Linked DNA regions of Roseibium sp. Sym1. The protein of the gene in region 2 interacts with the protein of the main gene of each other region in a pairwise test. Links are inferred from orthologs where the notes say so. Each region holds a gene or a part of one and is shown on either strand. Other genes may lie near its edges.

What was found.
Region 1: the proteins of ftsH (region 2) and hflC interact in binary tests that used the Escherichia coli proteins (3 or more experiments, as listed by UniProt). The link is inferred for Roseibium sp. Sym1 from one-to-one orthologs.

What each region holds. Positions count from the first base shown.
Region 1 is NZ_CP114786.1:3,778,144-3,792,732, forward strand. Bases 7,811-10,740 are described here. They hold hflC (protease modulator HflC), read left to right. Parts: upstream 7,811-8,774; coding sequence 8,775-9,707; downstream 9,708-10,740. Other genes in these bases: hflK (FtsH protease activity modulator HflK), read left to right, coding at 7,811-8,772; O6760_RS17165 (DUF2065 domain-containing protein), read left to right, coding at 9,704-9,889; O6760_RS17170 (Do family serine endopeptidase), read left to right, coding at 10,033-10,740. Also shown: O6760_RS17115 (thymidylate synthase), read left to right, coding at 1-738; O6760_RS17120 (multicopper oxidase domain-containing protein), read right to left, coding at 752-2,140; O6760_RS17125 (serine hydrolase domain-containing protein), read left to right, coding at 2,302-3,372; O6760_RS17130 (GH1 family beta-glucosidase), read right to left, coding at 3,740-5,089; O6760_RS17135 (DUF2461 domain-containing protein), read right to left, coding at 5,150-5,830; O6760_RS17140 (TfoX/Sxy family protein), read right to left, coding at 5,827-6,201; O6760_RS17145 (dihydrofolate reductase), read left to right, coding at 6,363-6,884; O6760_RS17150 (GNAT family N-acetyltransferase), read left to right, coding at 6,895-7,356; more of hflK, read left to right, coding at 7,585-7,810; more of O6760_RS17170, read left to right, coding at 10,741-11,520; phosphoserine phosphatase SerB, read right to left, coding at 11,751-12,641; tRNA (adenosine(37)-N6)-dimethylallyltransferase MiaA, read left to right, coding at 12,670-13,590; O6760_RS17185 (GNAT family N-acetyltransferase), read left to right, coding at 13,799-14,338; O6760_RS17190 (tetratricopeptide repeat protein), read right to left, coding at 14,533-14,589.
Region 2 is NZ_CP114786.1:2,636,407-2,650,981, forward strand. Bases 5,487-8,402 are described here. They hold ftsH (ATP-dependent zinc metalloprotease FtsH), read left to right. Parts: upstream 5,487-5,944; coding sequence 5,945-7,861; downstream 7,862-8,402. Other genes in these bases: tilS (tRNA lysidine(34) synthetase TilS), read left to right, coding at 5,487-5,678; glmM (phosphoglucosamine mutase), read left to right, coding at 8,024-8,402. In the rest of the region: O6760_RS12080 (ExbD/TolR family protein), read left to right, coding at 1-9; O6760_RS12085 (hypothetical protein), read left to right, coding at 16-975; Tol-Pal system beta propeller repeat protein TolB, read left to right, coding at 1,174-2,487; peptidoglycan-associated lipoprotein Pal, read left to right, coding at 2,638-3,123; tol-pal system protein YbgF, read left to right, coding at 3,377-4,321; more of tilS, read left to right, coding at 4,305-5,486; more of glmM, read left to right, coding at 8,403-9,370; O6760_RS12120 (outer membrane protein), read left to right, coding at 9,586-10,404; O6760_RS12125 (peptidoglycan-binding protein), read left to right, coding at 10,651-14,575. UniProt on the Escherichia coli protein: Acts as a processive, ATP-dependent zinc metallopeptidase for both cytoplasmic and membrane proteins. Plays a role in the quality control of integral membrane proteins.

The DNA.
Region 1 (14,589 bases), 1.1 Mb from region 2 along the record:
GACCGCACCGGCACGGGCACGCGCTCCATTTTCGGCCATCAGATGCGCTTCGACCTGTCGGCAGGCTTTCCGGTGGTCACGACCAAGAAGCTGCACCTGAGATCGATCATTCACGAGCTGCTCTGGTTCCTCGCCGGTGACACCAACATCCGTTACCTGAAGGAGCACGGCGTCAGGATCTGGGACGACTGGGCCGACGAGAACGGCGAACTCGGTCCGGTCTACGGCTACCAGTGGCGCTCCTGGCCGGCGCCGGATGGCCGCTCCATTGATCAGATCGCCAATCTGCTCACCATGATCCGCACCAATCCGGAAAGTCGCCGGCTGATCGTCTCGGCCTGGAACCCGGCGCTGGTCGACGAAATGGCCCTGCCACCCTGCCATTCCCTGTTCCAGTTCTATGTCGCCGACGGCAGGCTCTCCTGCCAGCTCTACCAGCGCTCGGCGGATGTGTTCCTGGGCGTGCCCTTCAACATCGCCTCCTATGCGTTGCTGACCATGATGGTCGCCCAGGTCACCGGCCTGAAACCGGGAGACTTCGTGCACACATTCGGCGACGCCCACCTCTATTCCAACCATTTTGACCAGGCGCGCGAGCAGCTGACCCGCACACCGCGCGCTTTGCCGGAAATGAAGATCAATCCGGATGTGACGGATCTGTTCGCGTTCAAATTCGAGGATTTCGAGCTCACCGGTTACGACCCGCACCCGCACATCGCGGCGCCGATCGCGGTGTGATCCCGGAGATTGCCTAAGCCACCTCGAACCAGGTCGTCATGCCCGAGGCCGCATGGCCCAGCATGTGGCAATGGAGCAGCCACTTGCCGGGATTGTCGGCGACGAAGGCGATCTTGACCGTTTCCTCCGGCACCGTGGTGAAGGTGTCCCGCCAGTCCGGATGCTCCAGGTTTTTGCCGTTGCGTTCCAGCACACGGAAATGATGTCCGTGCAGATGCATGGCATGGGCAAAGGCGGTGTCGTTGCGGCTTTCGATGAGGATGGTGTCGCCGCGGCTGGCCTTGAACATCGGCTCGTCGCCCATGCCGGCCTTGCCGTTAAGGACCCAGAACAGGCCGTCCTGCATCATCTGGTTGAGTTCTTCCCGCGTGCGGCCGTCCATCATCGAACGCATGCCCCCCATGGCTCCGCCCGCCATCAGCAGCGGGATCTCCCAGGCGGCCTCCAGGTCAGGTTCCGGCAGCCTGTTGATCGCGGGCTGTTTCAGTGGAAGGTCGTCTCCCTTGCCGTCGCCGACCTTGAAGGTGGCGAAGGTGAACGGCTTGCCGGTCATGGTCTCGAAGGGAATGTCCCCTGTTTCCCCGGGTCGCATGACAAGATCCATCCGCTGCGCCGGGGCAAGCTGCAGCGTGCCGTCCATGTCGCGCGGGGTCTCGAAGGGTTGGCCGTCCAGGGCGATCACCTTGGCACCGAAGCGGGACGGGGCCAGATCCAGCACCCGGGACGCGGACGAATTGATCAGGCGGATGCGGTGCCAGCGCCCCTGCTGCAGCGGGATCTCCGGCATGGAGACGCCGTTGATCGTCAGCCAGTTGCCCAGCCGTCCGGCATGGGAGAAGTCATGCATGGCACCGAAGCTGGCGGTTTCCAGGGTACCGTCTTCATCCAGGCGCCAGTCGCTCAGCATCAGCGTGATGTCGCGTTCCAGATCGAACAGCTGTTCGTCTTCCTCGACGATCAGCGGGCCGGCAAGGCCGCGTGGCACCTGGTTCCAGCTCATCGTGTGGGCGTGGTACCAGTAGGTGCCGGCGTCGGGCGCGATGAAATCGTAGTCGAAACTTTCCCCGGGCTCCACCGGCGCCTGGGTCAGGCCGGCGACGCCGTCCATGGCATTGTCGATGCGGATGCCGTGCCAGTGCACGGAGGTCGGTTCGTCCAGTTGGTTGCGGAACCGGACCCGAACGCGCTCACCGCGTTTCACCCGGATTTCCGGACCCGGCAGCTTGCCGTTGTAGAGCCACAGGTCGGAGAGGCCGCCGTCCTCGCCATAGAGCCGGGCCTGGCCCTTTTGCGCGGTCAGCTCCAGGACACCGTCCGTGGTTTTTGCCAGGGAAAACTTCGGCAGCAATGTTGCGGCACATCCGGCCAAGGACGTTTTCAGAAACGATCTGCGATTCACCATTGAACTCCCGGAGTGCCTTTGCCGCCGCCTTCAGGACTCATGATGGTTCCAGTTGGGGGAAGGTCAAGATGGAAACTGCTTGCAATTGGTCAAAAAACATTCGCAATTCGGCGCGAGACTGCGCACTCTACTTCCGGATTTGACTTCAGGAATTTCAGGCAATGGTTTCATCTGGCGGGCTTTCCCTTTCACCGCATGCGCTCGCCGCCGAGCGGCGCGGCTTTGACACGTCGATCGGCCGCAGGCTCTGCGCAGGCGCCGAGGCCGGTCTGTTGCCGCACCTGCATGTGGTGCTGGCGGAGAGGGGCGGCGAGACGGTCCTGGAAAGTTACGGCAGCGGCCCGGATGAGAACTGGGGCCGGTCCATCGGTGACGTGTCCTTCGCCGCGGACACGCTGCACGACCTGCGCTCGGTATCGAAAAGCATCGTCAGCCTGCTTTACGGGATTGCCCTGGAACGGGGCGAGGTGCCGCGTCTCGACACGCCGATCCTCGACCTGTTTCCGGACTATCCGGATCTCGCCGCCGATCCGCAAAGACAGCAATTGACGATCGAACACGCGCTGACCATGACGCTCGGCATGGAGTGGGACGAAACCCGTCCCTATACCGATCCGGAAAACAGCGAGATTGCCATGGAAATGGCACCGGACCGCTACCGCTATATCCTGGAGCGCCCCTTTGTGGCCGAGCCGGGCGCGCGCTGGATCTACAGCGGCGGCGCGACAGCGCTGGTCGGCGAGATCCTGCAGCGCGGCACGGGCAGAAAACTGCCGGATTTCGCACGCGAGAGGTTGTTTTCACCGCTCGGCATCGAAACCTTCGAATGGGCCGCCGGTCCGGACGGAACCCATTCCCCGGCTTCCGGCCTGCGCTTGAGCGCGCCGGATCTGCTGAAGATCGGTCGTCTGGTACTGGGCAACGGGCTCTGGCAGGACCACCGGATCGTTCCCGAAGCCTGGCTGACGGCCTCCCTGAGGCCGGTGATCGCGACGGGGGAGGGGCCGGATTACGGCTATTTCTGGTTCTGCGGTCAGGCGCCGGTCCCGGCGCTCGGCGGGCCGGTGCCCTGGTTCGCCGGTTTCGGCAATGGCGGCCAGCGGCTGTTCCTGTGCCCGAAGGCGGACGTGGCCGCCGTCATCTTTTCCGGCAACTACAACAACTGGAACGCCTGGATCCCGCCGACCAGGGTGTGGAGCGAGATCATCCTGGCGAACCTGGTCAGGGTGTGACTGAATCTGCCACAAACTCCGTCGTCATCCTGAGGAGCGCGCTAGCGCGCGTCTCGAAGGAGTGGCCTCAGGCACCAGAGCAAGCAGCTCGTCCTTCGAGACGCCGCTAACGCGGCTCCTCAGGATGACGCTGAAGGAGGGGCCGGCTCAAAAAAGATATGCCTTTGCGGCAAACCTGCAGAACGGCCTCTCCACACACTCCGCCGTCATCCTGAGGAGGACCGACAGGTCCGTCTCGAAGGAGCGGCTTCAGGCGCCTGCCTGGCAACAGAGCAAGCGGTCGTCCTTCGAGACGCCGCTAACGCAGCTCCTCAGCATGACGCTGAATTGGGTGCAGACGCTGCAGGATGCCTTAGTCCGGCCAAACCTACCGCGCCACCAGCAACGCCCGATACCAGAGCGCGCTGGCCTTGGGGGTGCGCACCTGGCTGTCATAGTCGACATGGACGATGCCGAAGCGCATCCGGTAACCTTCGGCCCATTCGAAATTGTCCATCAGGCTCCACAGGAAATAGCCGCGGACCGGCACGCCGGCCTCGCGGGCGTCGGCAATCGCGCCGAAATGCGCGGCGAGATAGTCGATCCGGCCCTTGTCGTCGATGACGCCGTCAACGGGCTCGTCATTGTAGCAGGCACCGTTCTCGGTGATGTAGCAGTCGGGCAGGGAATAGCGCGCGTGGAGGTCCTTGAGGAGATCGGAAAGGCCTGGCGAAAAGACCTCCCAGCCGATATCCGTCACGGGAACAGCTTCATTCGGCGGCACCGCCACGGCTTGCGGATAGTCCGCCTCCAGGTCGCTGTCCTCGCGCACCCGCCAGGGGGTGTAGTAATTCAGGCCCCACCAGTCCAGCGGCTGGCTGATCGTGTCCAGGTCTCCTTCGCGAATGTCCATCGAGGTGCCGAAGGCCGTCAGGAAGTCCGCCGGATAGGCACCTTCGAAGAGCGGCTCGAAGAAAACCCCGTTGTGGAACGTGAAGGCCCGCTGCGCGGCGGCCTTGTCTTCCGGCCGGTCGGTGGCCGGATAGATGGAATAGGCATTGAGCACGATGCCCATCGGCAGGTCGGCGCGTTCAGAGCGGGCGGCCTGAACACCGAGGCCGTGGGCGAGATTCAGCGTATGAACGGCGGCGGCAAATGCCTCCGGGCTCTTTTCGCCGGGCGCATGGATGCCGTAGAGATGGCTGAGGTGGCAAATGCACCAGGGTTCGTTGATGGTCGCCAGCGCGTCCATGCGGTCGCCGAGCCGCCGGACCACGATTGCGGCATAGTCGGCAAAGGCCTCCGCCGTGCTGCGCGCCGTCCAGCCGCCGTCACCCGCCAGCATCAGGGGCAGGTCCCAGTGGTACAGCGTCGGGTAGACCTTGAGGCCGCGGGCGACCATGCCGTCGATCAGGCGGTCGTAGAAGTCGAGCCCCTTTTCGTTCACCTGGCCACGGCCGTCCGGCAGGATGCGCGGCCAGGCAATCGAGAAGCGGTAGGCGTCGACGCCCAGTGACCGGATCAGGTCGAGATCGTCTTCCCAGCGATGATAATGGTCGCAGGCGACGTCACCCGTGTGGCCCTTGTAGACCCGGCCCGGCATCTTCGAAAACGCGTCCCAGATACTCGGTTTGCGGCCGTCCTCGGCCACAGCGCCCTCGATCTGGTAGGCGGCGGTCGCCACGCCAAACTGGAAATCATCGGGGAAGCGCTTTGCAAGGTCTTTTGGGGACACCATCGAATCTCGTCTCATGGTCGTGGGAGCATGCCGAGGTGATAGGTTTCAAAGCGCTTTGGATCAAGCTTTTTCCTGCAGGCTCAGAAAGTATTTCCAGAAGGGCAGGCTCGGCGCCCAGCTTTCCACCAGTGTCGCGACAGCCCCGTCGCCGAGAACCGCCTTGGTGTCCGGAAGCGACTTCCAGACGGCCAGGCCCTTGTGCCTGGCCAGCTCCGCGTGAGGATGATCCTTTGGGAAACCGCGCGGGATCCTGGCAAGATCCGGTTCGGAAATCTCGAAACCCTGCCTTTCCAGGTCCGTTAGCAAACCCGCGATCGTTTCGCCGTCGCCTGTCTCGAGGGCGTGCAGGTAAGCGCCAAGAACCGCTTTGGAGAAGGCCATGCAGCCGGTCCCGAAACGCAGGTGATCGCGTTCGACGGACAGGAAGAATCCGGGTGGCTGCGCTTCCTTGCCTGCGAAGGTGGCACCGCTCGGCCAGAAGGCCATGCGGATGTGGGTGTTGTAGGGCGTCTTGTCCTTAGAGAACCGGAGGTCCCGGTTGATGCGAAACTGCTTGGAGGCAAGGGCGTGTCCGGTGACCTCTTCAAGCGCATGCAGAAGCGCGGGCCGGAACGCGTCGGCCGGTTTCTTGACAAACCGCTGGTAGTCCGCCTTGTGGGCTTCGAACCAGTCCCTGGAATTGTTGGCGGCGAGGTCTTCCAGGAAGCGGAAGGTCTCCGACTGAAATCCGGCGGATGTCATCGGGCGGCCTTTCCGGTTCTTGTCTTTTTCGGCTTCGCGGCCTTGGGCGGCAGGGCGCAGACGTAGGTCCGGGCCATCTCGACCCAGTCCTTCAGATCCTCGTCCGTCTCGATGCCGTCCGGCTCGATCCGGATGAAGCCGGGCATCGGCCGACCGGTCGGCCGGCATTGCGAGGCGTGCGGTTTCGACAGGGCCGCGGCTTCCTGGTCCTTGCCGACGCGGGCCATGAGACCGCGTTTCGACACGCAGACCAGCATGTTGCCGTTGACCATGAAACAGGTGCCGCCGAACATGCGTTTCTGCTCGACATTGCCATCGGGAATGAACGAACGGGTGCGTTCGATCAGAACGGTGTCCATCAAGTCCGACATGGGTTGCAATACTCCCTTCAGTTCGTGATCACCTTTCCAGGACGTTCCAGACCGGCAAAAACCGACAGCAGGGCCAAAAGAAAATCGCATGCACTGCCATCGCGCTTCAAATTCATGCTAGGAGGCCCGTTGAGGAAAGAAAACCGGATTCGGAGGACTGCTTGCCCGAACTCGTCTTGATCGCCGCCGTGGCACGCAACGGGATCATCGGCGCGGACAATGACATGCCCTGGAGGCTGTCGTCCGACCTGAAACATTTCAAGAGCCTCACGCTCGGCAGACCCGTGATCATGGGACGCAAGACGTTCCTGTCCTTCGGCGGCAAGCCGCTTCCCGGACGGCCGCATATCGTGATCTCGCGCGATCCCGGCTACGCACCGGAGGGAGCCGAGCGTGCGCTGTCCTTCGACGCGGCTCTTGAGCGCGGAGCGGCTCTTGCGGCAGATCTCGGCGTCGGCGAAATCATGTGCATCGGCGGTGGCCAGATCTACGCCCAGGCCATGCCCCGGGCCGACCGGCTTGAAATTACCGAGGTCGATGCGGCGCCATCGGGCGACACGCGGTTTCCCGAAATCAGCCCGCAGGTCTGGCAGGAAACGTCCCGGGTGCCGGGCGCGCGCACGGAGCGCGACAGCGCGGATTTCACCTTTGTCAGCTATCGCCGCAAGGCGGATGGGACGTGACCCGGACGCGATGACCATTCCAGATGCAATGACTGCCCAATGGGCGGCCTTCGACCAACTCAGCCTTCAGCAGCTCTATGGCCTGCTGAAACTGCGGCAGGATGTTTTCATCCTGGAGCAGGCATCGTTTTATGCCGATATCGATGGCAAGGATCCGCAGGCGCTGCATTACCTGATCCAGGACCCGGCGACGCAAGCCGTAACGGGGGCCATCCGAATCTTTGTCGAGCCGGAGGTGAGCACCGCGCGGATCGGACGTGTTGTGATCGCGCCCGAAGCCCGTGGCTCGGGTCTCGGCCGGGCCATGATGCAGGCGGGCATAGACAAGGCCCGTGAAATGGCCCCGGGTTGCAGGATCCATGTTCGTGCACAGGCCTACCTTGAAGACTTCTACTGCTCGCTCGGATTCGAGACCGTTTCCGAAGCCTTTGTGGAGGACGGAATTCCGCATATCGACATGATCCGGCCCTGATATTCGGGCAGGCTCTTTGGCAGAGTGCGGCCAAATGTGCGCCGGGGCTTGACAGTGACCGTTTCAGGACCCACCTCCGGCGCGGGAAATCATATGGGTTTTAGGAGGTTCCGGCGCCGGTCTATCCGTTGAAAGCGGTCGGTAACCTCCCTATAACCAACCATGAGTCAGAACGGGCGAATGCCCATGTCCGGCGGGTTCCGCCGGATCTCGAAGAAGGAATTTTTGATGCCTTGGAGCAATCAGTCAGGCGGCGGTGGCCCCTGGAAGGGTGGCGGAAACGGCGGCGGTCCCTGGGGCGGCGGCGGAAACAACAACGGTCCCTGGGGCGGAGGCGGTCCGAACAGGGGCGGCAACAACCCGCCGGACCTGGAAGAGCTCCTCAAACGCACGCAGGACCGCATGCGCACCGTTCTCCCGGGCGGTGGCGGCGGCGGTCTCGGCACCATCGGTGTCCTGATTGTCTTTGGTGTCGTCGTGATCGGTTGGCTGGCGACCGGTTTCTATGTCGTCGACGAAGGTGAGGTCGGTGTCGAGCTCGTGCTCGGTGAAGTGACCGATCAGACGCCTCCGGGCCTCAACTACAACTGGCCCTACCCGGTCGGTGAAGTCTACAAGCCCAAGGTCGAACAGCAGCGTGAAACCACGGTCGGGGTCGATGAAACCGTCAGCGGCTCCGGCGTCGTGCGTGCGCGCGACGTGCCGGAAGAAAGCCTGATGCTGACGGGTGACGAGAACATCGTCGATGTCGGCTTCAAGGTCCTGTGGCGTATCAAGAACACCCGCGAAGGCATCAGCGACTACCTGTTCAACATCCAGGATCCGGAAGGCACCGTGAAGGCTGTCGCCGAGAGCGCGATGCGCGAAGTCGTCGGCAGTTCCAACATCGACGCCATCCTGACGGAAAACCGCGTGGCCATCCAGAACGACGTCGTCACCCTGATGCAGGCGACGCTGGACACCTACCGTGCGGGCGTCGAGGTCGCCGAAGTGCAGATGCAGCGCGTTGACCCGCCCTCCCAGGTCATCGACGCGTTCCGTGACGTCCAGGCGGCCCGTGCCGATCAGGAACGTATTCGAAACGAGGCGGAAGCCTATGCCAACCGGATCGTTCCGGAAGCGCGCGGTGAAGCGGCTCGCGTTCTTGAAGCAGCCAACGCCTACAAGGAGCAGACGATCGCGGAGGCGACCGGTCAGTCCCAGCGTTTCACCAAGATCTACGAACAGTACAAGAATGCTCCGGACGTGACCCGTGAGCGCCTTTACCTGGAGACCCTGGAAAAGGTTCTTGGCTCCAACAACAAGATCATCATTGACAGCGAGTCCTCCGGATCTGGCGTGCTGCCGTTCCTGCCGCTCAATGACCTGAACCCGCGCGGCGGCGCCGCCGCGACGGCACGGACCGGAGGAAATTGATCATGCGTAGCGGAATTCTCGCAATCATCCTGATCGTCGTGGCCGTGCTTGGCTACATGTCGATCTACATCGTCAATCCGACCCAGCAGGCCCTGGTCCTGCGGCTCGGCCGGATCGTCGAGGAGCCGAAGACCACACCCGGTTTTTATCTCAAGTACCCGTTCGTGGAGAACGTGGTCTACATGGACAAGCGTGTCCTCAACCTGAACATGCCGCCTCTGGAGCCGATCTCCTCGGACAAGAAACGGCTCGTTGTGGACGCGTTCGCAAGGTACAGGATCTCCAACCCGGTGCTCTTCTACCAGCGCGTCTCGAACGTCCAGACCGCCAACCGGCGCCTGTCGACGTTGCTGCAGTCGTCGCTGCGTTCGGAACTCGGCCGGACCAGTTTCGTGGCGCTTGTGCGTGACGACCGCTCCGGTGTTATGGAGGCGATCCGCCGTGACGTCAGCGCCAATGCGGAAGAACTCGGCATCGAGGTGATCGATGTGAAGATCCGCCGCGCCGACCTGCCGGATGCCAACTCCCAGGCGATTTACGCCCGGATGCAGACGGAACGTCAGCGGGAAGCGACCGAAATCCGCGCACAGGGTGAGGAAGTCGCCCGCCGGATCCGTTCGCGTGCAGACCGTGACGCCACGGTCCTTGTCGCGGAAGCAAGGCGGGATTCTGAAATCACCCGTGGTGACGGCGATGCCGAGCGGAACAAGATCTTCGCGGAGGCTTTCGGAGCCGATCCGGAGTTCTTCGCTTTCTACCGGTCCATGCAGGCCTATGAAGCCGGGCTCCAGGCAGGAGATACAAGCCTCGTCCTGTCACCGGATTCCAGCTTCTTCCGGTTCTTCAAGGATCCGTCAGGCGTGCTCCCGCCGGCTGCCGACGGCAATGGCAGCCAGGGTGTCTCCGACCGGTCGCCGTCGCTCGCCGCTCAATGAGCGAACTGGTAACGGCGCTGGGTCTGGTGCTCGTGCTTGAGGGTGTGCTCTACGCACTTGTGCCCGGTGGCATGAAGGCCATCATGCGCAGCGTGATGGACACATCGGACCAGACCTTGCGGGTGACCGGCCTGCTTGCCGCGGTGATCGGCGTATTTCTTGTGTGGATCATTCGCGGATAACGAAAAGTTTTCGGGCGGGAGGCGCAAAAACGTCCCGCCCGTTCTATATTCTGGTTCAGGACCAGTAAGTAATAACCCATCGGCTGCCGGCCGTGGAACACATTGGCTGGCGGTCCACCCGGCCGGGATGAGGAGAAAGCCCTATGGCTCCAGATTTTGTTCGCCGTCGGATGACCCGGGTCGCAGCTGCTGCGGCGGGTATCCTGCTTGGCGGAATGGTTGTGTTTCAGCCTGTCGACGTGGCCCATGCACAAGGCCCGGTGTCCGTCGCCGACCTGGCGGAGGAACTCGGCGATGCCGTGGTGAACATTTCCACGGCCCAGACCGTTCAGGGGCGGCGGTCGGTTCCGATGCCGGAAGTGCCGGACGGCTCGCCGTTCCAGGAGTTCTTCGAGGAGTTCTTCAATCGCCAGAACCGGGACAACGATCAGCCGCGGCGGGTTCAGTCGCTCGGCTCCGGCTTTGTCGTGGACGGCAAGGAAGGCATCATCATCACCAACAACCACGTCATCGAAGGTGCGGACGAGATCACCGCGAACTTCAATGACGGCACCAAGCTCCGGGCGGAAATCATCGGCACCGATGAAAAGACCGACCTGGCGGTCCTGAAAGTCGAGCCGGAGACACCGCTCAAGGACGTCAATTTCGGCGACAGCGACGCGATCCGCGTCGGGGACTGGGTGATGGCCATCGGCAACCCGTTCGGCCTTGGCGGCACGGTGACGGTCGGCATCGTGTCGGCGCGCAACCGCGACATCAATTCCGGACCCTATGACAACTTCATCCAGACGGACGCGTCCATCAACCGGGGCAATTCCGGTGGCCCGCTGTTTGACATGCAAGGCAACGTGGTCGGCATCAACACGGCGATCATCTCGCCGTCCGGCGGCTCGATCGGCATCGGTTTCGCGATCCCGGCCAAGACGGCGATGAACGTGATCGAGCAGCTGCGCGAGTATGGCGAAACCCGCCGTGGCTGGCTCGGCGTGCGCATCCAGGAAGTCACCGACGAAATCGCCCTCAGCCTGGACATGGATGAGGCCATGGGCGCGCTGGTCGCCGGCGTGACCGAGGATGGTCCTGCGGCGAAGGCGGAGATCGAGCCGGGTGACGTGATCATCAAGTTCGACGGCAACGAGGTCGAAACCATGCGGGAACTGCCGCGCATGGTCGCCGAAACCGACATCGGCAAGGAAGTCGAAGTCGTCGTCCTGCGCAAGGGCGAGGAAGTCAACATCACCGTGACCCTCGAGCGCCTGTTGGAAAACGAGGTGACCGAAGCCAGTGAAACCACGGAAGGCGAGCCCGAAGACAAACCTGCGGAGAAGAGCGAAGTTCTCGGCATGATGCTCGCGGAACTCGACGACAGCCTGCGAGAACAGTTCTCCATCGACGAGGACGTGACCGGTGTGGTCGTCACGGAAGTCACGCCCGGCTCATCCGCCGAGGAAAAGCGGGTCATGGCGGGCGATGTCATCAAGGAAGTCGCCCAGGAACCCGTGGAGACGCCGGCCGATGTCGAGGCGCAGATCGAGAAGCTGAAAAAAGACAACCGCCGTTCGGCGCTGCTGCTTCTGTCCAACCCGACCGGCGATGTCCGCTTCGTACCGGTCCGGATCGAGGACGAGTAAGCCGCCCAGCTGGCAGAATGACATGAGAAAGGCGCCGGTAACGGCGCCTTTCTTGTAACAAATCCCCACCTTCAACCGTCATCCTTCGAGACGGACCTGACGGTCCTCCTCAGGTTGATGCCCCTGTTTTGTGCCGCCATCGCCCGGGGTTGGGGAGGCAGCTCGGCGGCTGTTTTGTCTCCGAGCCGTTATGCGGTGCGGTCCGACCCGACCCTTCGTTTCGTTCAGGGTCAGCTCAGAACGAAGTCGCTTTCCGCATAGCCCTGCAGGTAAAGCAGCGCCGTGAGGTCGCCGTGGTCGACCCGGATGTCGGCGGCTTCCGCGACAGCGGGCTTGGCGCGGTAGGCGACACCGGTGCCGGCGCGTTCGATCATGGAAAGGTCATTGGCGCCGTCGCCGACGGCCAGGGTTTCCTCGAAGGCAAGACCTTTCTCGGCAACGAGATACTCCAGGCGGGCCCGTTTGGCTTCCCGGCCCAATATGGGCTGTCCGACCTTGCCGGTCAGCTTGCCATCCGCCTCAAGCAGCGTGTTGGCCTGGTTCTCGTCGAAGCCGATCATGTTGGCGACGGCCTTGGTGAAATGGGTAAACCCTCCGGAGACCAGGGCACAATAGGCGCCGTTCGCCTTCATCGTCTGCACCAGCGTGCGTCCACCCGGCATCAGCTGGATGCGGTTGCTCAGAACCGTGTCGATGGCCGAAACGGGAAGGCCCGCCAAAAGGCCGACGCGCTCTAGCAGGGCCGGTTCGAATTCGATCTCTCCGCGCATCGCCCGTTCGGTGATCGCGGCGATCCGGTCCTTCAGGCCGAGTTCGGCGGCGAGTTCGTCGATGCATTCCTGGCGGATCATGGTGGAATCCATGTCCGCGATCAGCAGGCGCTTGCGGCGGCCGGCTTCCGGTTGCACAAAGACATCCACGCGGGCATTTCCGACGATTTCGCGCAGAATATTGTCGGCGGTGCTTGCGTCGCACCCGTCAAAGCGGATATCCGCGGCGACACCGGACATCAGTACGGTCGCCGTGCCGGATACGCCGAGCGCGTCCGATGCCCGGCCGATCAACTCCGCGTCGACCGCGGGCGCAGTAGGAGTGGACACCAGAGTGGCAACAAGCGACATGGACGGTTCCTTGGATAAAGACGGGATCATGGCTTCGGGCAATCGCGCCATCCTGATAGCCGGGCCAACCGCCAGCGGCAAGTCCGCCCTGGCGCTGGACCTGGCAAAAACGATGAACGGCGTCATCATCAATGCCGATTCCATGCAGCTTTACAAGGATCTCAGGCTGGTGAGCGCGCGTCCGGGCAGCGACGAGGAGGCACAAGTTCCCCACCGGCTCTACGGCATCCTGCCGGCGTCGACTGCCTCCTCGACCGGCGCCTGGCTGCGCCTGGCCGAACGCGAGCTCGACATGGCCCGGGACAACGGCCGGCTGCCGATCCTTGTCGGCGGAACCGGGCTCTATTTCAAGGGACTGACGGAAGGGTTCGCAGAGTTGCCGGACATTCCCGTGGAGGTGCGCGCCAAGGCCAGGGAAATGGCCGACCGGCAGGATCTCGACGGGCTCAGACAGGCGATTTTTGATCTCGGGGATCCGCAGGCGGCCCGAGATCTTGCCGACCCGCAACGCCTGGCCCGTGCCCTGGAGGTGCTGATGGCCACCGGCAGGCCGCTTGCCCGCTGGCAGCAGGAGCACCAGTCGTCGCCTCTGCTGGCGCCGGACCGGTGCCTGAAAATCGTCCTGGCGCCACCGCGGCCCTGGCTGCACGAGCGGATCGCGCAGCGCGCGAAATTGATGCTGGCGGATGAAGGCATCGCGGAGGTCCGCGCCTTGCTCGCACTGGGACTTTCAGACAAACTTCCGGCCATGCGGGCCATCGGCGTACCGGAAATCGCCGCGTTTCTGGCGGAAACGGCCGATTATGCAGAAACGCTCCACAGGCTGACTGTTGCAACGCGGCAATACGCAAAGCGTCAGGAGACCTGGTTTCGCAACCAGATGAGTGACTGGCAACGGGTTGATCCGTCGGACAAAATCAATCTGGAAAAGTTTCTGAAGATTTGCTGACCGGAAGGCATCAACCTCTGGGGTGTGCGGTGCAGCGCCGGGTATCTCATTAACTCGTTGGAAATACGAATTTATTTTTTCGGAATTTGTACCTATACTTTGGTCTGCCATCGGGTTGGCACAATTCAGGGTTACATGGATCCCGGCTACAGCAATTGTCGATTCAGCATAGAACCGGCAAACAGGAATTCTAAAACGGGAGGACACGGTGCAGACGATTTACCTCGAATGCGGCGCAGTGCGGCTTGTCCCTTTTTCGCCCAGCGATATCAATCTCGTGAAGGGCCTTCATTCCGACCCGTTTGGAAACCAGTGTTCCGAATACTCCACCAATTGCACGGTGGTCGATGCAGCCGAGCTGGTGCGCTCCGCGCTCAAGCACCAGAACGATCATGGCTTTGCGAAATGGAAAGCCGTGTCGCCGGAAGGCGATTTTCTTGGCTGGGCGGGATTCACGCCGCTTGCGGAAACCTCCGAGATCAGCGTCAATTACTGCCTGCGCAATGATGTCCTGGACAACGATCCGGATCTGCCGAAGCGGCTTTTCCTTGCGCTTTCGGACTGGTTCTTCGAAAACACCTATTTCTCGCACCTTGTTGCGGTGGTGCGCACCGACAATCGCACCATGCGGGATGTCGTTCTGGAAGCCGGCTTCTATCATCGTGAAAGCAAGGTGATCGAGGGCATGCAGGCAGACGTGTTCCAGCAGCTCAGCCCCTCCATGCAGTCCTATTTGATGAGCGCCTAGCCGGCGCCCCGGGAACCAAAATCGATCGGGCAATGATAGGGGGTCGTGATCAGCCACGGCCCTCTTTTTTTTGAAAGACATCTGTTGCGATCAAGCCCGTGTTGGAGACCGAGCTGTTCTGTCCATGCGGCGTCACCGGCTATCTGATCTGTGTCAGCTGCCGCGGGCTGCCTTTCCCGGCAGCGCTGCTTTTTTCAGGACTCCGGCAAACCGGTCGGGTCAAGCCGGTTCCGCAGAGAAGTGCCTATCTG
Region 2 (14,575 bases):
GACTCGTAACGCACCATGCGCGCAGGTCTCATCGCGTCACTGTCCGGACATTCGGCAATCCTTCTCTGGGGCTTGATCGCCTTTCCGGGCGCGGAGCGCTTTCCTGAACAGGAAGAGCAGCCTGTCTTCATCGACATGGATTTCGCGACGCTGGCCGAAAAGACGGAGATCCAGGTCGGGGACCGGGAGGGGGATATCGAGGCGCCGCCGGCGCCGAAACCGCGTGAAGCGGAACCGGCCGAGGAACCGCAGCCGGCCGAACAACCGGCACCGACGCAGGACACGGCCGCTCCACCGCCGCCGCCTCCCGCGCCCGCACCGGCCCCTGCACCCACACCGGCGGCCGAGCCCGAGCCGGCGTCGGCACCGCCGGCGGATGCCGAGCCGGTCCCGGCACCGGAGCCGGAACCTGCCGCGGAGCCCGAGCCCGCGCCGGAACCCGAACCGGTGCAGCAGGCCGCGCCGCTTCCGAACCAGAAAATCGCAGCGGCAGTGAGCCGGTCCAAGCCCACGCCGCCGAGACGCACGCCGGAGACGGACCGGAGCAACTTCGATGCAAATGCAATCGACCAGCTCCTGAGCAAGGAAAACGGAGGCTCCAGCGGCCCGTCCTCGCAGCAGCCCGCTTCCGTCGGTGATCAGCGTGGCGTGCAGCATGCCGGCCTGACGGCGAACGAGAAGGATCTCATTCGCCAGATGATCCAGGAACGCTGGAACAAGTTTCCCGACCAGTATCCGCCGGACATGAGGATCACGTACCAGATCAAGTTTACCCCGCAGGGCAAGCTGGCCGGGGCGCCGGTGCTTTTGAACACGTATCCGGATCCCCGTTTCCAGTCGCTGGCGGACTCGGCCAAACGGGCGATCTACCAGGTGGACAACGAGGGAGGCTTCACCATCCTGCCGGCGGACAAATACGGCGGCGCCAACGGCTGGAATGAACTTAAGTTGTCGTTCGATCCGAATTTTTCCTAGGATCGGGTGCGAGACCGGAATGACATGCCAGTCGCGTGGCGGGAACATATTGATGCTGATTTTGGATCCTAACCAATGATGCGCTCAGGTTGGATCGGGATGAAAACCGAATACCGGGAGCGGAACATGCTTCGCTTGAATGGCAGGAGGCCAGGTTTGACGACGGAAACGATGAAAACTGATCGGTTGGAACGGAAGATGAGCCATCTTCTGCGGCAACTCCTTGTCGGTCTGGGCCTGATTCTGCTGGCCATGCAGCCGGCGCGGGCCCTCGTTGAAATCGACATTCGCGGCGGCAACATCGAGCCCTTGCCGATCGCCCTGCCGTCGTTCACCGCCGAGGGGGGCGACAGCAAGCTGGCGGCGGACATGACGGGTGTGATCTCGGCGGATCTCAAGCGGTCCGGCCTGTTCAACCCGCTCGACCCGGCCAGCTTCCTGCAGAAGAACATGAGCGTGAATTCGACGCCGCGCTTCGGCGACTGGCGCAAGATCCAGGCCCAGGCCCTGGTGACGGGCACCGTGATCAAGCAGCCGGACGGGCGATTGCGCGCGGAATTCCGGCTCTGGGACGTGTTCGCCGCCGAACAGATGCTCGGTCAGCAGTTCTACACAACGCCGGAAAACTGGCGCCGGCTGGCCCATATCATCGCCGACGCCATCTATGAGCGCCTGACCGGCGAAAAGGGCTATTTCGATACCCGGATCGTGTTTGTCGACGAGACCGGGCCGAAGGACAAGCGCATCAAGCGGCTGGCCATCATGGATCAGGACGGCGCCAACACCCGTTACCTGACGCGGGGCGAGGACCTGGTGCTGACGCCGCGCTTCTCGCCGACCAGCCAGGAAATCACCTACATGTCCTATGGCGCCGCCGATCCGAGCGTCTACCTGCTCAACATCGAGACCGGCCAGCGCGAGATCGTCGGCAATTTCCCCGGCATGACCTTTGCCCCCCGGTTCTCGCCCGACGGCCAGAGCGTCGTCATGAGCCTGCAGCAGGGCGGCAATGCCAACATCTTCAAGATGGACCTGCGGTCGCGCCGGACGACGCGCCTGACCAACACGGCCGCGATCGACACCAGCCCGTCCTATTCTCCGGACGGCAGCCGGATCGTCTTTGAAAGCGACCGTGGCGGCACGCAGCAGCTCTATGTCATGAGCGCGGGCGGCGGCGAGGCGCAGCGCATTTCCTTCGGGCCAGGCCGTTACTCGACGCCGGTCTGGTCGCCGCGCGGGGACCTGATCGCCTTCACCAAGCAGCATCAGGGCCGCTTCATGATCGGCGTCATGCGTCCGGACGGCAAGGGCGAGCGCATCCTCACAGAGGGCTATCACAACGAGGGACCCGCCTGGTCGCCGAACGGCCGGGTGCTGGTGTTCTTCCGGGACACGCCGGGCGCCAATGGCGGTCCGCAGGTCTGGACCGTCGACCTGACCGGATACAACGAGCAGCGTCTGGAGACGCCGGCCTTCGCGTCGGATCCGTCCTGGTCGCCGCTGATCGACTGACACGAAAGGCGGCCTGCCGGGGCAGGCCGTGTTAAGCTTTCGCTAACCACGTTTGAAAAGACGTTTTTTACCGGTTTTGGCTAGAAAGCGTTTACCAAGAACCGGACGCTCCCGGAGTGAGGTTTGCGGGCTGGGGTTTAGGAGACAGGAATGTTCAAGCAAGTAAACGCCGCAAAAGGTGCGCGATGGATTGCCGTCTGTTTTGCGGTTCTGTTCGCAGCGGCATGTGCCCAGACGAAACCGGATGGGTTGTCCAGCAACGTGAAGCCGGGCACGGGCCAGGATTTCGTGGTCAATGTGGGCGACCGCGTGTTCTTCGAGGAAGACCAGTCGGTGGTGAATTCGCAGGGCCAGGCGACGCTCGCCAAACAGGCCCAGTGGCTGAAGAAATACTCCCAGTACACGATCACGGTCGAGGGACATGCCGACGAGCGCGGAACGCGCCAGTACAACATCGCTCTCGGTGCGCGCCGGGCCCAGGCTGCCCGTGACTATCTGGTGTCGCAGGGCGTCAACGCTTCGCGGATACGGACGATATCCTACGGCAAGGAACGGCCCGTCGCGGTGTGCAACGACAACAGCTGCTGGTCCCAGAACCGCCGCGCGGTGACCGTTCTGAACAACGCCACCAACTGATTGCCGCAACAGCGAACAGATTGGCCGGGCCTCGTGCCCGGCCTTTTGCGTTATCCGGGCAGGGCGTGTTCATCCGAGATCCGGCCGATCAGGTGCCGCAAATGCGAAATCTCTCGGGTTTCGGCAGGAAAGGTCAAAATTTAGCCGAAGTCGGAGCGCTCTGTGCACTTGAGTAGATAACCGGTCATGATAAGACATCATGCGGAAGGATTTGCCGGCAGAGCGCTCGCGGATCCCCGAACCGGAGGAGAGAATGCAACATTTAAAGGGACTTGCAGGTCTCGTTCTGGCGATGGTGATGATCACCGCTGCCACACCGTCCGAAGCCCAGCTTTTCGGACGCCGCAACGACGAATCCGCCGTGCGTATCGGCCAGATGGAAGAGCGGATCCGCGTCTTGACCGGCCAGATCGAGCAATTGTCTTTCCAGCTGCGGGAAATGCAGGACATGATGCGCCGCATGCAGGAAGACAACGAATACCGCTTCCAGCAGCTTGAAGGCGGCACGCCGGGCAAGCGCTCGGAACTCCCGCCCGGATCAGGTGCACCGGGGCTTGCCCCGGACGGCACGCCGCAAACCGGATCGCTTGTCGCTCCGGGCGGCGGGCTTGCCACCTTGCCTGCCGACGGGTCCGGCGATGCCAGCTGGGACCAGTCCGGCGGGTATGACACCGGACTGCCGACTGACGGTCCGATCGACCTGTCGGCGCTTGCCAATGGACTGGACAACGTTCCGGGCACGGGCGACGACATCTCGCCGGACCCGGGCCTGGCAACCGACGACGACCAGATCGCAAGCGTAATCGGCAGCGGTGATCCGCAGACCGACTACAACGAGGCCTATTCGCTGGCTGTGAACGGGGATTATTCCGGCGCGGAACGCGGGTTCCGCAATTTCCTGGAAAACTATCCCGATGACCAGCGCTCGGCGAACGCCCAGTACTGGCTCGGAGAGAGCCTGCTCGCGCAGCAGAACTACCGCGAGGCGGCGGACGCGTTTCTGAAGACCTATACCAACCATCCCGGTAACGAAAAAAGCCCGGACAGCCTGCTGAAGCTCGGCGTGTCCCTGCGCGGTCTGGGAGAATCGGACGCCGCTTGCGCAACCTTCTCCGAACTTCTGAACAAGTTTCCGAATGCCGCTCCCGCGGTCCTGTCCCAGGCCAGGGACGAGCGCAAACGTGCCCAATGTTCCTGACGGGCCGGTCGAGCCCGAGGGGCTCCCGTCCGATATTGTCGATGCTCTCTTTTCCAGGCTGACGTCCTTTTCAAACCTTGCCGTGGCCGTGTCCGGCGGAGCGGATTCGCTGTGTCTCCTGGTGCTGCTGGCGGAGTGGAAGCGGCGGACAGGCTGGCAGGGATCCCTTGAAATCCTGTGCGTCGATCACGGCTTGCGCCCCGAAAGTGCCGAAGAGGCAGCCTTTGTTGCCGACTGTGCGCGCGGTGAAGGTGTGCCCTGCACGATATTGCGCTGGTCGGGGCAAAAGCCCGCCAGCAACCTTCAGGAGGAGGCGCGCCTCGCCCGGTACCGGCTGATGGCGCAGCACATGAGGGGATCCGGATCGGAAGCGCTGCTTCTTGCCCACCACCAGGACGACCAGGCCGAGACCTTCCTCGACAGGCTGACCCGCGGCAGCGGTGTCGCCGGTCTGGGGGGCATGGCCGCGGACGAACCGAACGGCCCGGAAGGCCTGCGGCTGCTGCGGCCGTTCCTGGGTGTCGCCAAGGCTCGCCTGGAAGCCAGCCTGAGGGCGCGCGGCAGGACATGGTGCACCGATCCCTCCAACAGCAACACCAGGTACAAGAGGAGCCGGCTCCGGTCGATCCTGGCGCTCCTGGAAGAAGAGGGCCTGACAGCGGAGCGACTTTCCAAGACAGCCGGGCACATGCGCCGGGCAGGAGAGGCGCTGGAGGCCTGCCTTCGGGATCTCGCCGAAAAACACCTGATTGAACACCCGGCCGGTCCGTTGAAACTGGATCGTCTGGCGTACCGGTCGATGACGGAAGAGATGCGGCTGCGACTGCTTACACTCATGATCGCGCGCGTGAGCGGGGCCACGCCGCGGCCGCGGTTTCGCAATCTGAGTGGACTGGACCGGATGCTGGTCAGGGAGCGGCCCTGCCGTCTGACCCTCGGTGGCGCGGTGTTCGATGCGCGGGATGACGTTGTTTTCTGCTGGAAGGAACCGGGGCGGACACCACCCGAAACACTGGTTGACCCGGAGGGCAGCGGTCTCTGGGACAACCGGTACCGGTATTGCGTTTCCGACAGGAGGAAGGCCCACGGTCGGCAAGCGCTTTGTCTCGGGCCGCTCTGCAACGCACCGCTCCGGTCCAGGGACGTCAATTGGCCCAAGGGGTGGCCGAAGGCCGCCTTCCATTGTGCGCCGGTGGTCTGGGCCGGGGAGGACATCCTGTGTCTGCCCTTCCTGGTGGCCGCTTCAAATCTAGGCAATTCCTGCAAGGGCGACGTTTTGGATTTGGAGCGCCTGCCGATCCAAGTTAAGCTTCTTGGTAACTATTTGGACGATGGGACCGTACAAGGCGAAAACTAGAGTTTTCCCTGCTAAGAAGTTCTGATAGAGCTCCGGGCTTAACAAAATAGTCAGTGCATCTGCGCAACTATGGCGCACCGCCTTGGCAGCGGGACTTCGGCGACCTATCTTCGCTGTAACGAATAAAGACCGCGCGAGCCGGGGTCTTTTGAGAATTGGGATCTGGCCGTGTGCGGAGGCAAAGCGCTCCGACCCGGGCCATCGACGGGACCGGAACCTAATTCTCAACAGACCCAGGGGTCGCGTTGGGCGGCTAAGGAAACGAAATGAACGCACATTTTCGCAACTTTGCTCTCTGGGTGATCATCGCATTGTTGCTGATCGCCCTGTTCCAGCTTTTTCAAAGCCCGGCGCAGCACGGTGCGACAAATGACATCGCCTATTCGGACTTCATGAAGCAGGTCGACAACGGCGAGGTCAGGTCCGTCACCATCCAGGAACAGAAGATCACCGGCAGCTACAACAGCGGCGGCGCCTTCCAGACCTATGCGCCCGACGGTGCCCAGTATGTCAACGAGCTGCGTGGCAAGGGCGTGCTGATCAATGCCCGTCCCCCAGCGGAAAGCTCACCGCTTCTCGGTGCCTTGTTCTCGTGGCTGCCCATGCTGATCATTCTCGGCATCTGGATATTTGTGATGCGCCAGATGCAGGGGTCCGGCGGCAAGGCGATGGGCTTCGGTAAATCCAAGGCGAAGCTTTTGACCGAGGCGCACGGCCGGGTCACCTTCGAGGATGTCGCAGGCATCGACGAAGCCAAGGAAGACCTTCAGGAGATCGTTGAGTTCCTGCGTGATCCGCAGAAATTCCAGCGCCTGGGCGGACGCATTCCGCGCGGTGTCCTGCTGGTTGGCCCTCCGGGCACCGGTAAGACCCTGACGGCACGTGCCGTCGCGGGCGAGGCAAACGTGCCGTTCTTCACCATTTCCGGCTCGGACTTCGTTGAAATGTTTGTCGGTGTGGGTGCTTCCCGTGTCCGCGACATGTTCGAACAGGCCAAGAAAAACGCGCCCTGCATCATCTTCATCGACGAAATCGATGCGGTCGGCCGTCACCGCGGCGCCGGTCTCGGCGGCGGCAACGACGAACGCGAACAGACGCTCAACCAGTTGCTGGTCGAGATGGACGGCTTCGAGCCGAATGAAGGCATCATCATCATCGCGGCGACCAACCGTCCGGACGTTCTCGACCCGGCGCTGCTGCGCCCTGGCCGTTTCGACCGCCAGATCGTCGTACCGAACCCGGACATCACCGGCCGCGAGAAGATCCTGAAGGTGCATATGCGCAAGGTGCCGCTGGCGCCGGATGTCGACGTCAAGACCCTGGCACGCGGTACGCCCGGGTTCTCCGGCGCCGACCTGATGAACCTCGTCAACGAGGCCGCGCTTCTGGCCGCCCGCCGGTCCAAGCGCCTGGTGACCATGGCCGAGTTCGAGGATGCCAAGGACAAGGTCATGATGGGCGCGGAACGCCGCACGCTGGTGATGACCGAGGAAGAGAAGAAGCTGACCGCCTATCACGAGGCCGGCCATGCGCTGGTGGCACTGCACCAGGAAGCCTCCGACCCGATCCACAAGGCGACCATCATTCCGCGCGGCCGCGCGCTGGGTATGGTCATGCGCCTGCCGGAAAAGGACCAGGTGTCCCTGACCCGGGCCAAGTGCAAGGCCGACCTTGCGGTTGCCATGGGCGGACGCGTGGCCGAGGAAATGATCTTCGGCTACGAGAAGGTCACCTCCGGTGCCTCGGGCGACATCCAGATGGCCACCAAGCTGGCCCGGGCGATGGCCACGCAGTTCGGCATGTCCGACAAGCTCGGCCCGCTGCTTTACGGCGAGAACCAGGAAGAAGTCTTCCTGGGCCACTCCGTGGCCAAGAACCAGCATGTCTCGGACGAAACCCAGAAGATCGTCGACGCGGAAATCAAGTCCTTCGTCAACCAGGGCTATGAAACCGCCAACAAGATCCTGGGCGACCACGAGGACCAGCTGCACACGATTGCCAAGGGCCTTCTGGAATACGAAACGCTCTCTGGCGACGAGATCAAGGACCTCTTGAACGGCAAGCCGCCGGTGCGCGACACCGACGACGACCAGCCGGTCGGCCGTTCTTCCGCGGTTCCCACAGCAGGTGCGAAACGCGGCGGGGACGAAGCCAGCGGCGGCATGGAGCCGCAACCGTCCTGATCAACGCCTAAGTGACTGACGAAGCCCGGCCAATGCCGGGCTTCTGCCTTTGCGGCCGTTGATGCGTGCCTGTGAATGGTAACAATTGCTCACATATTTTGAATCGTGATCGGAGCCAATTGCGTTAATAAGGGCGCACATTGGAAATTCAGGCAGGCATGATTGATGCGTAAGTATTTCGGCACCGATGGCATTCGCGGCCAGGCGAACCGTTTCCCGATGACCGCCGAACTGGCTCTGAAGGTCGGGATGGCCGCTGGCCTCGTTTTCAAGAACGGCGGTCATCGCCATCGGGTGGTGATCGGCAAGGACACGCGCCTGTCCGGCTACATGCTGGAAACGGCACTGGTTGCAGGCTTCACGTCCGTGGGCATGGATGTCTTTCTGCTCGGGCCGATGCCGACGCCCTCTGTGGCCATGCTGACGCGCTCGCTGAGAACGGATCTTGGCGTGATGATTTCGGCGTCCCACAATCCCTTCCAGGACAATGGCATCAAGTTCTTCGGCCCGGACGGCTTCAAGCTCAGCGATGAAATCGAGAAGACCATCGAAGGCCTGGTCGAAAGCGACCTGACATCACGGCTGGCCGGCGCGCGCGAGCTGGGCCGGGCGAGACGGATCGACGGGGCGCAGCAGCGCTATATCGAATTCGCCAAGCGGACGTTGCCCAGGGAAATGAACCTGGAAGGACTGCGCGTCGTTGTCGACTGCGCCAACGGCGCGGCCTACAAGGTTGCCCCGGAAGCCTTGTGGGAGCTCGGGGCCGACGTGATCTCCATGGGGGTCACCCCGGACGGCTTTAATATCAACCAGGATTGCGGCTCGACCTCCACAGACGCGTTGTCCCGCAAGGTGCATGAGGTGCGCGCGGATATCGGCATTGCGCTCGATGGTGACGCCGACCGCGTGATCATTGTCGACGAAAACGGTGCCGTTGTTGACGGCGATCAGCTGATGGCCGTGGTGGCGCAATCCTGGCAGGCCAGCAACAGGCTGTCGGCGCAGGGCATCGTCGCAACGGTCATGTCCAATCTCGGGCTGGAGCGCTACCTGCAACAACTGGGCCTGGGCCTCGCCCGGACCAAGGTCGGCGACCGTTACGTGGTCGAGCACATGCGGGCCAACGGCTACAATGTCGGCGGCGAGCAATCCGGGCATATCGTGCTGTCCGACTTTACCACCACGGGCGACGGTCTGATCGCGGCGCTGCAGGTCCTTGCCTGTGTCAAGGACCAGGACCGTCCGGTGTCCGAGGTTTGCAGGCGGTTCGAACCGGTGCCGCAGATCCTGAAGAACGTCAGGTACAAGGGCGGGGCTCCGCTCGAACAGGACAAGGTCAAATCGGCCATCGAAGACGGTGAGGCGCGCCTGGGGAAATCCGGCCGCCTGGTGATCAGGGCGTCGGGTACCGAGCCGTTGATCCGGGTGATGGCCGAGGGCGATGATGCCGACCTCGTCAAGCAGGTCGTCAATGACATCGCCGGTGTGGTTGCCGCATCCGCGGCCTGACCTTCCCCGGACTCTGATGGAGCCGCTTCCCCCGGGAGGCGGCTTTTTTGTGTCCGGTCAACAAGATCCGGATTTGGTAAGACTTTCTTAAGGTAAAAAATCGCGGTTAATGAACAGAGTTAAGTCACAATTAATGAATTCCCCTCAGTATGCTTTCAAGTTTGATGTGTCCGGGAAATTGTTGAAGCGGGCGCTCACTGGAAGAGGACGAGGACATGGACAATTTCTTTAAGCGTTTGTCTTTGACCGGCTTTGCTGTTGTGCTTTCCACTGCGGGCTACGCTGCGGACTTGCCAACTCCGGTCATCGAGCATGTGCCGCAAGTGCCCGTGGCAGGTGGGTTGTACCTGCGCGGCGACATCGGTTACAAATTCTGGAACGATCCGAGCGGCAGCTTCAACGACCCTGTGATCGGTGATCTGCGTTTCGAACGGGAATCCATGGACAATGCCTGGATGATCGGTGTCGGTGTCGGTTACCAGTTCAACGACTATTTCCGTACGGACGTGACGCTGGATTACGAGACCTCGGCGAACGTCAAGGGCTACGCGGTCTGCGGAGCCTGTACCGGCGGATACTCGACCGAGTCGACCGATATCGATGTCTGGACCGTCATGCTGAACGGCTATGTCGATCTGGGGACCTGGAACCGGATCACGCCGTATGTCGGTGCCGGTATCGGTGCGTCCTACGTGACGACCGACAGCACGTATTCCGTCAATCCGGGCGGTGGCGGCCGCAGCAATTATGACGGCAAGCACAGCGAGTGGAACTTCGCCTGGGCACTGATGGCCGGTGCCGAATACGCCGTGACCGACAGGTGGTCGCTCGACGCAGGCTACCAGTATCGCGACCTCGGCGACGCGGCGACCGTGCAGCTTCATGACGCAGGCACCGGTGAAACACGGGTGGAATGGGACGACCTGACCGCTCACGAAATCCGCTTTGGCGTACGCTACAATTTCGGTGGTGGCAGCGCTCCGGCCGGCCCGGTCTATTACGAGCCCCAGGGGCCGATCACCAGCAACTTCTGATCTCCAGATCAGGGAACGGAAAGGCCGGTCGCTTGACCGGCCTTTTTTTGTTTGCGAGCCTGAAGTTCACCCGGCATTGACCTCCCTCAAAGGTGGCAATGTCAGAATTCGCTAAACTAACCTAGGGGTACGTGCCCCAGGATAGGAACGGCGAGCGCTGCCTGGATCCCGTTCCGGCCGATAGGCGGAGGACCATCGCCGGAGCGCAAGAGGGCAGAGACATCGCCAACCCGAAGGGAGCTGCGCATGTCACCCCGGTTGTTGGTCCAAACCCGTGATTTTCTTCTTTCAGCCGTTGTCCTGGCGGGCCTTGGAGGCCTGCCTGTGGCGGGCGGCGCGGCCCGCGCGCAAGAGGCGCTTCAGCCTGGCGAGGCGGTCGTGACGCGGTTCTCAGGAACAGCCGAAGAAGCGGGGCGCCTCGTGATTGACGGCCAGGGGGCCGTGGTCAGCGTTGTCGACCTGCGCCAGCCGGGAGGGCCGGCACGCGGCGAGCACTGGTTCAACGCGTTGCAGCGCGGAGCGGTCACAGCCGCTGAAATCGGTCAGGTCTTCGGTGTTGCCATCGATGACGCGTCGCCGGCAAACATCTATCTGACAGCGACCTCTGCTTTCGGCCTGCACAGGAATGCGGACAATTCCGACTGGATGGCCGGCATGTGGGGCGCGGAAGGCGGACCCGGAACGGTCTGGAAACTGAACGGCGCCAACGGCTATCAACCTGAACTTTTTGCAGAAATAACCCTGGATGGCCGGCCGAACAGCGGCGCTGCCCTCGGCAATGTCGCTTATGACCGCTGGAATGGTCAGCTCTATGTCTCCGACCTGGAGACCGGCATGGTGCATCGCCTCCGCCTTGCCGACGGGGCGGTTCTCGGGACATATGATCATGGCGTTGACGGACGGAGGGCGTTCTTCGACGTCCCGAGCGGTGGCTATCAGGGACTTGCTCCCGTGGCCTTTGACCCGTTGAGCCGGGCGCGGACAGCCGATTGTCCGAGTGGAGACTTCGGCCGCACGCCTTCCTGTTGGAACTTTGCCGACTTCCGCCGGCGCGTCTGGGGCCTCGGTGTGCGCCGGGATACCCAAAGCGATGGCGTGCGTCTCTATTATGCTCTCTGGAGCAGCCAGGGCTTCGGCAATGCGGATTTTGCCGGCGCGGACGACAGCGAGAAAAGGAACGCGGTCTGGTCGATCGGCATCGGTCCGGACGGTGCTTTTGACCCGGCCGGCGTTCGCCGGGAGTTTGTCCTTCCGGATTTCTTCCGCTCGCCGGAGGCGATTGCACGCTCCGGGTTCAGCCATCCCGTCGCCGATATCGCGTTTCCCGATCTGAGCGAACAGAATGTCATGCTGCTTGCGGAACGCGGCGGGGTCCGCAATCTCGGTCTGGCAGCGGAAAATGCCTTTGCCTACCCGCATGAATCCCGCGTGTTGCGTTACGAGATGACCGACACCGGATTCTGGCGTGGCGCCGGGCGCTATGATGTCGGCTACTATGACCGCGGCCAGGACGGACCACCCTATCTGCGCGCGGGATCGGCCGGGGGCGTCTCCTTCGGCCCCGGCTATCTCGGTTCCGGGACGGCAAACCCCGATGTGCCGGATGGAACGGTGTGGATGACGGGAGACGGCCTTTGTTCGGATCGCGGGCGCTGTTTCGATTCCAGCTCCGGGGCGTATGACGACGGCTCCGAGGTGCACGGGCTTCAGGGCCGGGCCGCACACCCCTTCGAGGCGTTCGAGCCCGTAACCGCCTTCCAGCCCTACCCGGCCCCGGGACCTGTGACCCCGGCGACGGGGCCCGACAGCTCCTTCATGGTCGACGCAGACGTCAATACGGACCCGGCCGGCAACGTCCTGGAAGAGCTGAGGTTCCGGAACGATGCCACCCGCGTCGGCGACGTCGCCGTTGTCCAGTCGCTGCCCGCCGGGGGCGCACTTTTGGCCCAGGAGGACGATCCGTTCGGCCCTGTTCCATGGCCGGAGGGGCTGCCGCCGCAAGGCTGGGTGCCCGCGCCGCTGCCGCCCGACGGCTGGTTCCTGCCGCCGCCGTTCCCGCTCGATACGGACCTTGCGATCCGCAAGACCGGACCGGCGCAATGCCAGGAAGGGGTTGAATGCACCTATGTCGTGACACTCCGGAATGTCGGCGCGACGACTTATGCAGGTCCGCTTGCGATCACGGACACGATGCCCGCGGGTGCCACGCTTGCCTCCACCTCGCCCGGCTGGAACTGCGCCCCCATCGGCGTTGCCTTCAACTGCGTCACCAATGCTGCCGCCCTGTTGCCTCCGGGCGCGACGGCGGCCATTGAGGTCAATCTTCTTCTGCCCGCCACCGTGCCCGGACCGAACGTGCAGAACTGTGTTGCCATCGACTGGTTCGAAATGGGTACGGACGACGGTCCCGGCGACGGCAACGACGAGGATTGCGTTACAACGCCGGTGAGCGAGGGCTTCGATCTCGGCATCGTCAAGATGTCGTCCATGCCCGACTGCACGGAGAACGCGGATTGCACGTTCCTGGTGCAGGTGATCAACCAGGGACCGGGTGAATTCAACGGGTCACTGGCTGTTCGAGACCCGTTGCCGGCCGGCAGCTCCCTTGTTCTGGCCGGCTTCGATCCGGCGACCGTCACCTGTTCACTCAGCGGCACCGACGTTGTCTGCCAGACACCGGACATAACGCTTCCGGTCGGCGGGACCGTTCCGATGATGGTTCGGATCAAGCTGCCCGACGGCATTGCCGGCACCACCGTCGAGAATTGCGCCCGCATCGACTGGACGCTGATGACCTCGGATGACGGGCCCGCCGATGTTCATCCCGATGAAGCCTGCGTCACCGTTAACGTGCTGGACGGCGCCGGTCATTTCGACCTGTCGATCGGCAAGCAGGGTCCGGCCAGTTGCGATGCAGGTGGCAATTGCGTCTACCAGGTGCTGGTCACCAACAATGGTCCGGACGACTACAACGATGAACTCGTGATCCGGGACGAGATCGATCCCGGTGTGACCTATGTCGCCAACAGCCCGGGCTGGACCTGTGTCGCCGGACCACCCATCCGGTGCGCACTCAACGGCGGGCCGCACCTGCTTCACCCCGGCGACCAACGGATCCTGTTCCTGACCGTCGCGATACCCGATCCGGCTCCCGCCGATCCGCTGCTCGACTGTGTCGCCCTCGACTGGGGTGTCGGCATCATGCCGCCTGACGATATCCCCGCACCCGGTGCCACCGAGAAGGATGACGACATGTGCGTTCCGACCTGGATCGATGATGCTTTTGATCTGGAGATCGCCAAGTCCGGTCCACCGGAGTGCTACGAAGGCGGAGCCTGTGACTTCACAGTGGAGATCACCAACAACGGGCCCAAGGATTTCATGGCCCTGATGACCTTCGATGATCTCTTGCCTGCCGGTGCGACCCTGGAAAGTGCCACGGGAACATTTTCCTGCAACAGTGAAGCCGCCGGGACGGTGACCTGCCTGAATGCCGGTACAATGCTGCCCGGCGAGTCCGTGTTGACCACCCTGACAATGCGCCTGCCCGATCCCGTGGCCGGAAACTCTGTCGAGAACTGCGCCCGGATGAACTGGTCGGCGCCTCCTCCGGCCTGGTACATCGGCTCGACCTACAGCGGTGACGACAATCCGGCGACGGACGGACCTGCTTGCGTGAGCATCCCGGTTCTCGCCGCCGATCTGGCGCCATGGGGCGCGACAACCTGCGAGCGGGGGGCGTCCTGTCCCATCGAGGTCAGGGTCGAGAATCGCGGTGGTCGCCTGTTCTCGGGCGCTGCCGGACTGCGTGGCACACTCGACCCGGCTGTCGCCATTTCAAGCCTCCAGAGCCGGACACCCGGTTTCGACTGTCGTGTCACGGGTGTGGGCAGCTACGAATGCGACGCTGACAGCCTCACCCTGAAGCCGGAATCCTCGGTGCGGATCGACATGGTGCTCGACATCCCGAAGGACTTTTCGCATCCAAGGATCGTCCATCGCAAGGAGATGGTCTGGCCGGATCTGAAGGTGAAGGATGCGAAGCCCGAGAACGACCGCCACACCAGCACCATCATGATTGTCCAGCCGGAGGATCAGCCGGAAGAGCAGGAAGAACAACCGCAGCCGGAAGAGCCGCCTGTGGCGCAAGAGCCGCAAGCGCCGGTGGTGC